3 regions of the Bacillus sp. 1NLA3E genome follow, and region 1 is predicted to be linked to each of the others. Evidence: predicted binding sites of a transcription regulator. Region 1 holds the regulator's gene; each other region holds the start of a gene.
What was found. The regulator Rex, encoded in region 1, represses fermentation and respiration genes when NADH is low (regulators of the CRP and FNR family bind a similar motif). The targets are predictions, from matches to a motif close to TTGTGAAATATTTCACAA.

Region 2: a site for Rex is predicted at 3,904-3,921, ahead of ric (iron-sulfur cluster repair di-iron protein). Genes of this name have one in related genera too.
Region 3: a site for Rex is predicted at 2,932-2,949, ahead of B1NLA3E_RS15130 (nitric-oxide reductase large subunit). Genes of this name have one in related genera too.

What each region holds. Positions count from the first base shown of each region.
Region 1 is NC_021171.1:224,995-230,252, reverse strand. Features, by position in the region: gene B1NLA3E_RS01245 (PucR family transcriptional regulator) at 1-1,442, opposite strand, end outside; gene B1NLA3E_RS01240 (redox-sensing transcriptional repressor Rex) at 2,080-2,733, opposite strand; gene moaC (cyclic pyranopterin monophosphate synthase MoaC) at 2,759-3,253, opposite strand; gene B1NLA3E_RS01230 (ABC-F family ATP-binding cassette domain-containing protein) at 3,398-5,258, shown strand, end outside.
Region 2 is NC_021171.1:1,032,826-1,038,083, forward strand. Features, by position in the region: gene B1NLA3E_RS05070 (TIGR04053 family radical SAM/SPASM domain-containing protein) at 1-732, shown strand, start outside; gene B1NLA3E_RS05075 (Crp/Fnr family transcriptional regulator) at 820-1,518, opposite strand; gene moaA (GTP 3',8-cyclase MoaA) at 1,842-2,858, shown strand; gene ric (iron-sulfur cluster repair di-iron protein) at 3,129-3,824, opposite strand; gene B1NLA3E_RS05090 (molybdopterin molybdotransferase MoeA) at 4,113-5,258, shown strand, end outside.
Region 3 is NC_021171.1:3,174,426-3,179,683, forward strand. Features, by position in the region: gene B1NLA3E_RS15125 (carboxypeptidase M32) at 1-391, opposite strand, end outside; gene B1NLA3E_RS15130 (nitric-oxide reductase large subunit) at 517-2,871, opposite strand; gene B1NLA3E_RS15135 (DUF2249 domain-containing protein) at 3,122-3,352, shown strand; gene B1NLA3E_RS15140 (ATP-dependent DNA helicase) at 3,403-5,258, opposite strand, start outside.

The sequences.
Region 1 (5,258 bases):
CTTATTTTATTGTTAGTCCGGTGTGCTATAAACTCAAGTCCTTTAAAGGAAATATATAACTGAAAGAATGTTTCGCCATCGTGTAGGTCAATGTTTGTGATTTCTTGAATTTTATTAATGCGGTAAACCAGGGTGTTTCGATGAATATAAAGGATTTCCTTCGTCTTTAATAAAGCTTTTAGGTTAATAATATAATAGTATAGTGTTTTCATAAATTCAGTATGGTTTTCTTTATCGTAGTTTACCAGACAAAATACAGCTGGATGCAAATAATCCGTAATATCGGTAGTCTTGTTGCCCAATTCAAACAATCGGTAAATAGATAGTTGTTGAAAAAAGAAAACTTTTCCCGGCTTTTGTAAAGATAAACCAATATCCAGAGCATCTTTTGCTTGTTGATAATGTCGCTTGATTTGACAGGGATCGTGAAAGCACATACTAAAACCAGCAGCCATATCACAAGCGTTAAGATAAGTGTTGAGCCTCTCCTGCTCCTGACCCGTCAATTCCTGATTTTCATTATTATGATGGATCAATACAATATGATCTGTGTATACGGCAAAAATACTGTTTTTAAAAATCTTTCCTAGTTCCTTTAATATTGGATGTAATTGCGAGTTTAAATGAGTTGGATTTACTGATTGAATCACAGCCATATAAATATTTTTATTCAATTTCAAATTCAAGGTGCTGATTCGTGCTTCGATAAATTCTCTTTTTTCAATTGAATTTTCCAGCATATCCCTAAGAAAATGCTCATGTAGCATACCCTTGATATTTTTATTAAAGTAGTTGTTTTTCATTTCAAGGGAGATAATCTTGCATATTTTATCAGTCAGAATAAGGTCGCTTTCATCCCAATCAACATATCCTTTCATTACCACTGCATATCCAATGATAACTTTATCCAACATAATGGGCGCATGTATCAGTATGGTATCTTCCGGCAAAGGTTTGTCATGGCCGTAGCACTTCCAAAAATAGGAAGAACCTTTCTCTCGCATCGTATCTAACGCTTTTACCTGAAAAAAAGCTGCCATTGTTTGTTGAATCATCTGCTCATCCTGTCCGGCCATTTTATAAATCTCATTCTCAGGTCTTAAGTTTTGAGAAAAAGCAAGAATTTGAAAACCTAAATCATATATTATAATAGGGTTTCCAAGTAAGGAACAAGCTGTGTCCGCAATGGTTTGCAGATTTCCGGAACATGCAGCGTCTAAAAGCTTTTGAGGAATATAACCTTCATCACTAGATGTGAGGATAATGTTTTGTATCCGCGCATATAACGTATTAACGCTGACCGGCTTCTTAATTAAAATAAGATTGAGCATATCACAAGAAGTCAACTCAGTTGGAATTTCAAGGTCACATAGACACACTAAATTAATAGATGAACAAAACTGCGCTGGGTCTTGGAGTATGAAATCTTTGCAGATATACAAAATGTCATCCTTGAATTCTGACGGGATTTCCTCTATTAAAATGACTGTAGTTACCTTTTCATTTTTCCTGTTATTAATATATAGTTGGGGTTCGAATTCATCAAGCTCACATGAAACTCTGCGCATATTGGTTGTCATATCGGTCACCTCCAAATAAAAGAGCTGTTAACACAAAAAAAGAGGGAATCTCCTCCCTTTCCGCGGACGAACTGCCAAGCCCCCTCGTTCGAGCCTCGCGTGGGGTCATCCCCTTCTTTTTCCGCTGGAATATCGCAAATTCCCTTACAATCAACAAACATCGTTTAACAGACACCCATGCCAATCCCCTCGGCACATCTATAAATAAAAATAACAAAGGAAGTTATCCACAGTTATTTTTTGGGTAGGGCCTATTATTTAAATAAATAGGTCAAATGTGTTGAAAAAACTTAATCAAATACCATTGTATAATTGTCCCATTGAAATAACACAAAGAATAAAAGAATATATCATGACAAAATGCAAAAGTTTTATAGTGAATTCGTATGCAAGGGAAAATTGGAAATTCCCCATATAAAAAACCTGTATAGAATAAATTCTACACAGGTTTGAAAATCATATTAGTTTATCAACGGCCCTCTATGGGTACATTTTTTCCTTATTCCTCTTCTACCTTTGGATAGTGCTTTAAGAAATACACAAGTGATTGTAATTCTACGGCCAAATCAATATGATGAACACGAATGTCCGAAGGAACATTCAATCGTGCTGGCGTAAAATTTAGAATTCCTTTAATAGGACCACTGGTTAACCGATCAGTTGTCGCTTGCGCTACTGGAGCTGGAATCGTCAGAATCGCCACATGAATATTCTCTTCTTTGATTTTTTTCTCTAAATCATCCATATGAGCAACAGGAACATCAAGAATACTTGTTCCAACCTTTGCTGGGTCTACATCAAATGCAATGGCGATCTTCGTATTATTATTTTTTAAAAAATTATAATTTAATAAAGCTGTGCCTAGATTACCTACACCAATTAAAGCTACTTTTGTCAATTCATCCTGATCAAGCGTTTTCCGAAAAAAAGTTAACAGGTAATTCACATTGTAACCGTAGCCCTTTTTCCCTAACGCACCAAAATAAGAGAAGTCTCTGCGTATCGTCGCAGAATCTACTTTGACTGCCTCGCTTAGTTCTGCAGATGAAACGCGCTGTTTTCCGGATGTATGTAAATTTTTTAAGAAACGATAATACAGTGGTAATCTTTTTGCAGTGGCCTGTGGTATTTTGGATGAACCCTCATTTGCCATAACAACTCTCCTCTCCAATATAAAATTATTTCACACGGTTTTCTCTATGAAAATCTCCGCTTTTCCCACCTGTTTTTTCAACTAAAAACGTTTTTCCAATTACCATACCTTTATCGACTGCCTTACACATATCGTAAACCGTTAAAGCACAAACCGAGGCTGCTGTTAACGCTTCCATTTCCACACCTGTATTTCCTTTTGTTTTAACCTTTGCTGAAATGTGCAAAATATAGTCATTATTTTCTTTTCCCCATGAAAAAGAAATATCTACACCATTTAAGGGAATCGGGTGACACATTGGAATAATATCCCAAGTTTTTTTACATGCCATTACTGCTGCAACTTGTGCAACTGCTAGGACATCCCCTTTTTTCATTTCATTATTGGTTATTTTTTCATAAATATCACAGCTAACAGTAATACTTGAATAAGCGAGAGCTGTTCTAATTGTTTCAGGTTTACTGCTAACATCGACCATTTTAGCACGGCCTTCTTCATTAAAATGCGTAAATTCTCCCATATGTACACACCTTTCTAACAAAATCATACACTATTTTTCCAAACATGTATGTATCAACTTGTATTTTCCTTCACAAGATTGGAGTTATTGCTGATATGATAGGAATACGATAAACTTACTCTATCGCAATAGAGGTGAAAAACAATGATATTATTACAAGTAAACCAATTAAATAAATATTATGGTGCAGATCTTATTTTATCTAATATTAAACTAGAAGTACAAACTCGAGATAGAATTGCCTTAGTCGGCCGTAACGGTGCTGGAAAATCTACTCTGCTAAAAATCATTGCTGGGCAGATGTCCTTTGATTCTGGAGAAATCATGAAACCAAAGGAAGTTACGATTGGGTATTTAGCACAAAATACAGGGCTGGAATCAAGCCTTTCCATTTGGGAAGAAATGCTTACGGTTTTTGCTGGATTACGAATTCTTGAACAAAAGCTTCGACAATATGAAGAACAAATGTCTGATCCAGCAATATTAAAAGAAACAAGCACTTACGAAAAATTATTAAAGGATTATGACCTCTTGCAGGTTCAATTTAAAGACCTTGGAGGGTACCAATACGAGGCCGATATTCGTTCCGTTCTTCACGGTTTAAATTTTCATACCTTTGATTATTCTACCAAAATTTCCAGCCTGAGTGGTGGCCAAAAAACGCGGCTTGCACTTGGAAAATTATTATTAACCAAACCCGATATTCTTATTTTGGACGAACCCACCAACCATTTAGACATTGAAACATTGTCCTGGTTAGAACAGTATTTACAAAATTACGAAGGAGCTATTTTAATTGTTTCTCATGATCGCTACTTTTTAGACAAAGTTGTCAACCAGGTTTATGAAATGTCACGGCAACAAATCCTAAAATTCACAGGAAATTATAGTTCCTATCTCGTGCACAAGGCAGAAAACTATGAACGTGAAATGAAGATGTATGAAAAGCAGCAGGATGAAATTACGAAGTTACAAGATTTTGTTGCTCGAAACCTCGCCCGTGCATCCACTACAAAAAGGGCGCAAAGCCGGCGGAAACAACTTAATCGAATGGATGTTATGAACCGGCCTCTAGGAAATGAGAAATCAGCTACATTCTCTTTTGATATTGAAAAACAAAGCGGAAATGAAGTGTTAAACGTCCATTCTGTCGCTGTTGGTTATGGTGAAGAAAGGGTATCTGAAAATATATCCATTCGAATTACCCGTGGGGAAAGTATCGCGCTGGTTGGGCCGAATGGGATCGGTAAATCCACCTTATTAAAAACTATTGTACAAAAACTAGATCCGTTAGCTGGCACATTCCAATTAGGCTCCAACGTCTCGATTGGCTATTATGATCAGGAACAAGCTGAATTAACATCAAATAAACGTGTGTTAAATGAACTATGGGATGAATATCCGTTAAAGCCTGAAAAAGAAGTTCGAACTGTTTTAGGTAATTTTTTATTTTCGGGTGACGATGTTTTGAAAATTGTTTCAACCTTAAGCGGCGGAGAAAAAGCTCGACTTGCCCTCGCCAAGCTTATGATGGAAAAAGCTAATCTCCTCATTCTTGATGAGCCCACGAACCATCTGGATTTAGACAGCAAAGAGGTACTAGAAAACGCCCTCATCGATTATCCTGGAACTATTTTATTCGTTTCACATGACCGTTATTTCATTAATCGAATCGTTACAAAAGTGATCGAATTAGGGAAGAACGGCGCTGTCGAATATTTAGGTGATTATGACTACTACGTTGAAAAGAAACTCGAACAAGTTGAGCTAAAAGCACTTGAGAATACACCTAAGGTGGGGACAACACTTGCTGGCACTCCAGTAAAAAATACTTATCAACAGGATAAGGAAACAAAAAAATTGGAGCGCCAACGACAGAGAAGAATGGAGGAAATTGAGGCGAGTGTCGAAAAATTAGAGACACTGATCTCAACTAACGAACAGCTATTATGTGACCCAGAGATATACCAAAACCATGAAAAAGTGTTGGAGCTTAACGGCCAAA
Region 2 (5,258 bases), 810 kb from region 1:
GGATCATATGATTTAACGATTGAACGAATTAAATATTTGCATGAATTAGAAATTCCAGTACAAATCAATACGGTTATTTCACGATATAATATTGATCATTTGGAAGAAATGGCGAAAGTCGTGGAAAGCCTTGAGTGCGTGCTATGGAGTGTATTTTTCCTTGTTCCAACTGGAAGAGGACAAACGAGCGATATGATTTCTCCTGTTCAACACGAAAAAGTATTCCAATGGTTATATCAATTAAGTAAACGAGTACCTTTTGATATAAAAACAACGGCAGCGCAACATTATCGCCGTGTTGTGATCCAGCAGAAAATGAAAGAAGCAAAAGAAAAACCACAAGAAATCGAATATTTAGATGCATTAACACAGCAAGGTTTAACTGGATCTATTGATGGTTTAGGTAGAGCACCAAAAGGAGTGAATGATGGGAACGGCTTTATGTTTATCTCTCATATTGGAGATGTTTACCCAAGTGGTTTATTACCAATTAAAGTTGGGAATGTTCGTGAGCAGCCATTAGCCGAAATCTATCGTGATTCTCCAGTCATGAAAGCTTTAAGGGACCCAGACCAATATAAAGGAAAATGTGGTCAGTGTGAATTCCGACACGTTTGTGGTGGCTCACGTTCACGGGCCTATGCGATGACTGGCGACTATTTAGAGAGTGAACCATTCTGTGTTTATATCCCGAAGGCAATGCGTAAAAAGGAAGAAGTATTAGAAAAATAAAAAGAGGCTGGGCTTAGCCCAACCTCTTTCAACTATATAAGATTAAATTGCGATTTATTGTATAGCGCAAGGTGCCTTGTGCTTTTCTTATTCTATACTACAGTAAACAGCCGAACAGTTTTCACAGCCGATTTCTTTCTTCAAATACTGAAGGTCTTGAACTAAGATTTTCCCTTTTTTTACAGAGATAATGTCATGTCGCTTCAAATCATTTAAGATTCTATTTGTACTTTCCCGGGATGTTCCGCAAAAATTAGCAAGCTCTTGATTTGTTAATGGTAAATCAATAAGGATTCCATCTTGTTTTTCTATTCCATAACTATTGGTCATTCTGATGAGGGTAGAATATAGTGCCCCTTTTTTACCGTTCAACACAAGGTCACGAAATTTAGTTTGGGTTTTACGAAAATGGTCACTCATCCATTTCATAAATTCAAATGCAAGGGCACTGTTTTGAAAAATTTCTTTTTCGAGTACAGCTTTCTTAATGGCTGCAACTTTTCCTTCTTCAAGAATCAGAGCACTGAGTAGATATTTAGGTGTGTCAGTAAACAAAGTTAATTCTCCACATAAATCATTTTCGCCACAGATTCTTAATGAAAGCTCACGTCCATCGGTGGTAATCTTGCTTATTTGAATTTTCCCTGAAATGACAACATATAGTTCCTCGGCCTGCATCCCTTCTTGGAACAGATAAGTTCCTTTTTTAGTTTGGATGGTACGGTCTGCAAAAAGTAGTAATTCTTTTATTTGAATGGAATGGGTAGCTTTAACAGAATTAGTCATCATTATCACCCTTATATAAAGAGATTCACCTAGAAAAAATCGATTATTTTCCCCTAATTCTAGCATCGAGATAGTGTAAATGAAAGATTTCCAAGTCGTAATTCGTGTTAATTCAGGTTTTTTTTACTGGAAATTCACAGATTCGACAATTATATTCAAAATATTAACAGCGTTAATTGTAATATGAAAACATTTGTCCCTAATGTAATGTAAGAAATATAATATATACGAAACGTTATTTTTGTGAGATAATTAACAGTCCAATAATCGTTAGCACTGTTACAATATTTTTAAGGACTTCTATGTATATGGAGTTGAAAAATATGACCAAACAACAAGTAAAAGATCAATTTGATAGGCCGCTACGTGATATTCGAATTTCCGTTATCGATCGCTGTAATTTCCGCTGCCAATATTGTATGCCCGCAGAGTTGTTCGGTCCGGATTTTGCCTTTTTACCTAGATCAGAGTTGCTGACATACGAGGAGATTAATCGTCTTGCTAGCATCTTTATCAAATTAGGTGTTGAAAAGATTCGCTTAACAGGAGGGGAACCTCTCCTTCGAAAAGATTTGCCTGTACTGGTTGAAATGCTATCCAATATCGGTGGACTTAAGGATATTGCTTTGACAACGAATGGTGTTTTATTACCCAAGTATGCAGTTTTGCTAAAGAAAGCTGGTCTTAAAAGGGTAAATATCAGTTTAGATAGTTTAAATGACGAACTATTTGGTTCGATTAATGGTAGAAATGTTGGTGTGGGTCCGGTTCTTAAGGGAATTGAGGCTGCTAAAAACGCTGGTCTTGGCGTAAAGATCAACATGGTTGTTAAAAAAGGATTAAACGATTCTGAAATCATTCCTATGGCTACATTCTGTAAGGAACAAGGCTTAGAGCTGCGCTTCATTGAATTTATGGATGTTGGTAGCACAAATGGTTGGAAGATGGATGACGTTGTTACCAAAAAACAAATTTTTGAGATATTAGATGAACATTTTGAGTTTGAACCGTTAGACGCGGCATATTATGGCGAAGTAGCGAAACGGTATCGCTATAAAGGCACGGACGTTTATGTAGGTTTTATTACTTCTGTTTCTGAGTCCTTCTGCTCAACTTGCACTCGTGCCAGATTATCTGCAAATGGACAAGTTTTCACTTGTTTATTTAATGGTAACGGTCATGATATTAAAGATTTCATGAGAGCCGGAGTAAGCGATGAGGACTTAGAAGCACGAATCAAGGATATTTGGAATCATCGTTCTGATCGTTATTCTGATGAACGTACAGAAGAAACGCGAAAATCACGAAAAAAAATCGAAATGTCATATATTGGCGGTTAATTGTTTTTACTTTAAGGTTGTGTTTAAACTCAATGTTGATTTTTTGCACAATGTTGATTGGAGTGGAAGGCACGAAGACTCCTGCGGGAGCAGCGGGACAGGTGAGACCCCACAGGCGCTTAAGCGCCGAGGAGGCTCACCGCCCGCCCCGCGGAAAGCGAGTGACGGGAACGGAAATCAACATTTTTGTTTAACAGAGCCTATTTTAAAAAAATATAGATCAAAAAAAAGGGCTGCGAATATGATTCGCAGCCCTTTTGATAGGTTGATTTACAGGTATCTAGGAAATAAAATATTATTTTCTAAATGAACATGCATGAAAGTTTCAGATTCTAGCGTTTCAAGGCGTTTGTAAACAAGAGTATAGGTTCCGCAAGCATCCATTGGAAGGATATAGTCTGAAGTGACTTCACGTAATTCTCTTAAGATATTGCCAGCATGATCATGCTCTTTTTCTAGTTCTACTATTTCGTTTATCATCGCTTGGCGCTCTTCACCTTCTGCTTCATCGAGCTTTAAAAGCATTGGGAAAACGGTCGCTTCCTCTTTTGCAGTATGTTCAAGTAGCTCCTTCTTAAACTCATAAAAGAGTTCATACACTTTAAGGAGTTCTGGGTGGGAGTCACCATGCACTTTAGCCACTTTTGTTACGTAAGGGCTTAACATGGTAAGTTCTTCTTGTAACGGGCGGTGGTACTGTTCAATTACATGATTTATTACGGTGCTAGAATCACTATTTGTCCATACCTCTAAGTCGGTTGGTTCGTTTTGGCTTTTTTCGTAAACTACTGCTAACTCCGCCATTAATGTTTCCATATCAATATTAAATTCAGCTGCTGCGTCTAAAATAGGACGATTTCCTCCACAACAGAAATCAATTCGATAACGTTTAAAAAGGTCAGCTGATTTTGGAATCTCGTTGACAACATCTCTTACTAATGAAGCTTCTGTGAAAGGCATACTCATTATTGGTTCCCCCTTATTTGTTCCATCGGTTTAATGTTTTTATTTCTATCATTAGCATAAAGGAAACGAAGAAGTGAGTTGGTGACATAAATCACACTCAAAGAGTGTTTTAAAAAACATGTGGCGATATGAAAAAAATTTGAAGGTTATCACGTTAAGATTTAGAGGTTTGTGATGTTTTTTATGTTGCAGTCAATTTGGATAAGATTATAATGAAAAGGCAGATTGAGTAATACAAGCTTTTTTTGATACATAATAGTGAACTCTCATACATAGGAGCTGAAATGAATGTTAGATAGACGAATCCCGATTCCAATTGCGGAAGCGGTTAAGCTAGTGATGAATTTTAATATTAAAGGTAAAACAGAATACGTTTCGATTTTTGAAAGTCATAATCGCTATTTATCGGAAGATTTAACAGCAACAACCGATGTTCCGCATTTTGATCGCGCACCATATGATGGTTTTGCCATTCGCTCTGAGGATTCAAAAGAAGCCTCCTTAACGAATCCGGTTGAATTTGAGGTCATCGATCATATTGGGGCAGGGAGTATATCCTCTATGCATGTAGGGCCATTCCAAGCTGTCAGAATAATGACTGGAGCACAGATGCCTGCTGACTGTGATGCGGTGGTAATGTTAGAGCTTGCAAAGGACATTGAGCGGGAAGAGAAAAAATTTATGTCTGTTAAGCGTTCATATAAAAAAGGTGATAATGTATCTTACCGGGGGGAAGATGCCAAGGAGGGTGAGGTCCTCGTTAAAAAAGGAACTCTCATCAATCCAGGGATACAAGCGATGCTTGCCACTTTTGGATATGCAAAAGTTCCAGTTGCCAAAAAGCCTGTCATTGGACTGTTTGCGACAGGTACAGAGTTACTTGAAGTGGATGAGCCCTTAGTTCCTGGTAAGATTCGTAATAGTAATTCTTTTATGATTTCAGCACAAATTGACCGATCAGGGGCTGAAGTGGCTTATTTTGGAAAACTCCCTGATGATTTTGATACATGTTTTAATGCCGTTTCGGAAGCTTTAAATAAAGTGGATATGCTAATGACAACCGGTGGAGTTTCCGTCGGCGATTTCGATTTTATGCCAGCCATTTATGAAAAATTAGGTGCCGAGGTTCTCTTCAACAAGGTAGCGATGAGACCTGGAAGTGTGACAACAGTGGCCCAATTTAATGGGAAGCTTCTATTTGGACTATCTGGTAACCCATCTGCTTGTTATGTCGGTTTTGAATTATTTGCTCGTCCGATCGTTCGCACGATGTTATGCTCAGAAAAACCACATCTTCGCAAAGAAATGGCCATTTTAGAGGCGGATTTTCCAAAAGCAAATCCATTTACGCGCTTTGTTAGAAGTGCCGTAACGATCAAAAATGGTCGTTTAACAGTCGTACCGAGCGGTTTAGATAAATCAAATATTGTGATG
Region 3 (5,258 bases), 1.9 Mb from region 1:
GCTGAAATTTTCCGAAATCTGAGGTAGCTCTAGCTTCCTCCCAAATACTTTCAGCTTTTGATTGCAAAATAACATATTCCTTATATTCTTCAGGAGGAATTTTTTTGTTACGGTTATATTCCTTTTTACATTCCTCTAATAATTTTTGTAATTTTAAGGACAATTCTTTTTGGGAGAGCTCGACGATAAAAGCCGACATCTCCTGGGAAATAGACATTTGAAACACTTCAGCTGAAAGCATGCCAATTACTTCAGAACGTTGCTCCACACCTTGTTTTGGTGCACCGGTACGTAAATCCCAATAAATGAGAGCTAACGCTTCATTATATGCAGTCATTTTTTTTACATAATCGAGGAATTCCTTTTCAACTTGTCTATATGACATGGACATTATTTTTTCCTCCTAATATGGTTTTCAACCATTTTATCATAAATTTAGGTAGTAACCCTAAATATTCCCACAGAGGTAATTTGACAAAAAAGCCCACTTTAATTAAAAAGTGAGCTTTTTATTAATTAGTCTTCATCAATAGACAAATCTTTTACTGGCAGTGGCTCATTCTCTTTATGCGTCACTTTGCGTAAGTTGAACATTGCTTTAATACAGAAAATCAATAATGTTGCGACACCTATTAAGAAGATCGTATCCGGAATTGCTCGGATCGTTAATAGATTTTGAACAATGTCTTTTTGCAAGAATGATGATGCACGTGAAGCTGCATAACCCTGGTTATACGCTTCTTTTACTTGTAAAAATCCAACGGGAAGTAACGAAATTAGGATCATTCCAGCTAAGCCAACATTTAGCATAATACAGCTGAATTTAATCCACTTATCATTCCATTTTTCTGGTTTTACAATGTTTCTTAATGAGTATAAGAGCACTGCACAGGCAAACATTCCATATACACCCATCATGGAACCATGTCCATGGGCTGGGGTTAAGAATTGTCCATGCTCAAAATAGCTAACAGCCGGCAAGTTGATAAGGAAACCAAGCACTCCTGCACCAACTAAATTCCAAATCGCAACAGAAATCAAGAACCAGAAAGTTCCTTTGTAAGGGAAATCGATTCCTCCATCCCGCATCATCTTATATTGATCATATGCTTCTAAGATTAATAGAGTTAACGGGATAACCTCTAAAGCTGAGAAAACAGCCCCCATGCCAATCCAAGCTTCTGATGAGCCATTATAATAATAATGGTGTCCAATTCCAATTACACCGCTTCCTAGCAGAAGGATTAATTGGAAATATAACGTTTTTACAGTTGAACTCTTTGTTACTAGGTTCATTTGAACAAGCAAGAAACCGATTACTACCACGGCAAATACTTCAAATATTCCTTCAACCCAAAGATGGATGATCCACCAGCGCCAGTAATCTGCAAATGTATAGTGAGTCCCAGGGTTGATTAAGAATGCGAATAGGTAGAAAAATGGCACCGCAATCGCTGAATAAAACAGTAAATGGATTAATCCACCTTTGTCTGTCTCTCGTTTTAAACCACTTCTAATTCCTCGATAAACGATGAATAACCAAATAATCATACCTGTTGCAAGGATCACTTGCCAAATTCGGCCAAGTTCTAGATACTCCCAACCTTGATGCCCAAGTAGGAACCAATTATTCCCTAAATATCCGTTAGCACCAAGCCATTGACCAACCATACTACCTACCACTAGCACAACTAATGCCCAAAATAAGATATCTACAAGCAAACCTTGGCGTTTTGGTTCATGACCACCTACAAGAGGGGCAATGAAAATACCCATACCTAACCAAGCAGTTGCAATCCAGAAAATAGCTAATTGGAGGTGATAGCCCTTGGCAATATTAAAAGGTAGGATATCATAAATCCATTTGATTCCAAAGAAGCTGTTAGGCTCTGTATAATAATGGGCCAACAATGCCCCAAACATAGATTGAACAAAGAATAAGGCAACAACAATGACAAAATATTTACCCGATTTTAACTGTGAATTTGTTACCGGTAATTTCCTAAGATCAATCCGTGGAAAATTACCTTCTGTATAAGCTTCTTTCATGCCAAGATGGTAACGATAGAAGATGAAAAGAATGATACCTACAAATAAGATTAATAGCGTTACACTTGCACCACTCCACCAAACAGATGAGAATGACATATGATTCCCGGCATCTTCATAATATGGCCAGTTATTCGTATATGTAATATCATCTCCTATTCTCTCAGTGCTAGAAAGCCAAGCTGTCCAGAAAAAGAAATCAGAAATCTGTTTAATCTGGTCACCTTCTGAAACCCATGCTCGATCACTTTTCGGCATATCATTTTCTTTAATTAACTTTGCCTTAAGTCCCCAACCATCACCTTTTGTAAATACACCTTTATAATAATCTCTTACCTTCGTTACACCAAAAACCTGCGCATCAGTAAGGATCAATTTATCTTTATTTGCCTCATAACGATTCTGACGCATCTCTTCAATAACCTTTGCCTTAATAACCGCTTGTTCATCCTTTGAAAGGTTAGAGAAGCTTTTTCCAAATTGTTTCTCCGCTTTAAAATCCTGCATACCTTCCGTATAAACTTTCAGTGCTTCTGCCGTATAATCCGGACCCATATAAGATCCATGGCCTAATACCGTTCCATAATCCATCAATCCGTATTTTTGAAAAACGGCTTGACCACCCATTATTGATTGCTTTGTAAGGATGACGTCCCCTTGTTTACTTGTTACTTCCATAGGGCGTGGTGCCATATCTTTAAAGATCCAGAACCCCCCTGTGAGTAATACTGTGAAACTTAGTATACATACTGTTATAAGAATGGATTTTAAAAGTGCGTTTTTTGTTTTTGGTTTCCCTTGATTTCCGCGATTGTTGTCCATATCTCACACTTCCTTTCTGTTTTCTACTGTCCTTATTTTAGACATAAATATGTGACAGCTTTGTGAGTTACCTCACCATCAAGGTGTGATATTAAGCACAACTGATGTTTATTTTGGATAAAACACGATTTAAAAGGAACGAATATGGTTTTCTCAAGGATTTATTTGATTTCGTGATGCTTATCACTCATTTTTTCGGTAAAAATAATTACGATAGATATATTGAAAATAACAAATAGGAGTGTTTAAGATGGAAAATAGAGTAATTGAAATGGATGTTCGGGAAGATATTAAGAATAACTCAGACCCCTTCCAGAAAATTATGGAAACAATCGCTGAACTAAAGGAACATGACAGTCTCGTTCTCCATGCACCGTTCCAGCCTGTTCCTTTATTCGCTGTCATGAAAGCCAAAGGGTTTGAATATGACGCCGTAGAAATTGACAGCAACCATTGGAAAATAACCTTCATGAAAAAATAACCAAAAAAGCACAGTCTAGATTTGCAAATACAAACCAGACTGTGCTTTTTTTAATTTTCTATTACTGCTACCGGTAAAATCCCCTTAATCTTAGCTACAATCTCATGATCCAAATCGTCGTCAATTAAGATATGGACTTCTCCCTCATCGGTGCTTGTCCGAACTAACCTGCCAACTCCCTGGCGGAGCCTAAGCAGCATATAAGGAAGATCCACTTCATGGAATGGATCTTTTGTTCCTTCCCGTTTTGCAGTAAATACTGGATCCATTGGTGGAAACGGTAGAGAAAAGATCATCACATTCTGGAGTGATGCTCCTGGAATATCAAGTCCTTCCCATAAATGAACGGAACACAAAGCTGAATGGGTTTCATTTTGGAAATGAGAAACAAGGGTACTCATTTCAGCATCACCTTCAAAATAGACTGGAAAATCAACCTTTCCGTCTATGTATTCCTTAAAAAAGGATAGCTCCGCTTTATTAGAAAATAAAACGAGAGAACCTCCTTCGGAAGCTGTTAATTGATTTAGAATATATAAAGCCTTTGCTTCTAAATGATCCTTTTCAAACTTAGTCAAATGAATCTTCATATTTTCTTCGTAATCAAATGGTGACTGAACTGAAAAGGACAAGTAATCTTCAATACCCAAGCTGTTGGCCATATACTCAAATGATTTACTTTCTGAAAGAGTGGCAGATGAAAAAATGAACGGTTTTTCCTGCGAAAATACCTCATCTTTCATAATGTCCTTAACTAATCGAGGCATGATTACAAGAGTTCGATCCTCATCATTTTCTTCCAACCAAGTAATTCCATTTACATTTCCTAAAAATAGAGATAGTGAATACGTCATTTGTTCTAAATACTCTTCTACTATCTTTAGATCGTATTCATTTATAACAAATAACTCACTTTCAAAAACCAATTCCTCTTCAAGTGATTGAAGAGTTTCAAGAAGATTACTTCCGAGTTTTAACAATTCCCGTGATTTAATTATCGTCTTTTTCTCAGAACCAGCTGTGTATTTTGAGTAGTTTGTTAAACCTGTAAAAAACTCCTGACTTAACGATATAGCTGATTCGATGATATACAATGTTTTTTCACGAATATCATTTCCAGCTATTTTTTCAAGTAGGGTTTCTAGCGTCTTATCTGTTAATTTAAAAGTCAGCGCTTTTTGACTTGCATACTCTAGTAGATGACCTTCATCAAACACTACACAGCTTCCATCTGGAAGGAGTGGAAGCTGCCCTTCCCGTTTCCGAGATTCCTTTGTCCAAATATGCTCCATGTAGAAATCCTGCGAGCAAATAATGAGATCTCCACCGCTACGATAGTAATCACGATGTAAAGTTTGCCCGCAACGTTGCCGTTTCTCACAAGAAAAACAATCCTGTAGGGAATCCCAAGAAATGCTGCCCCACTGTTCATCAGTCAGGTCAGAATAATCTTTACGATCACCATAAGGATGAAACGACTGCATCGAAGCTCCACTGTGAACAAATGATGGAAGATCTTCAAAAATATCACTAAAGGTGCTTGATTGATCTTGATAAATTGAGGCATCTAACTTATTTAAACATATATACTGATCGCGCGATTTTGCCAGCCGAACATCAACAGTTAGGCCTAATGCCTTTTCAAGCTTGGCAATATCTCCTTCTTTTTTTACAAGTTGCTCAATTAAGGTTTCATCTGCACAAGCAATAATGGCTGGCTTATTTGTATACCGAGCATAACAAAGTGCATACAAAAGATAGACAAACGTTTTTCCTGTACCCACTCCAGCCTCAGCAAACATCACCTTTTTTTCTTTAAAAGCCTTTTCAACCTGAAAAGCCATGTAGATTTGTTCATCTCTTAATTCAAAACCTGCTTCAGGTAATAAATCATAAAAAACATCAC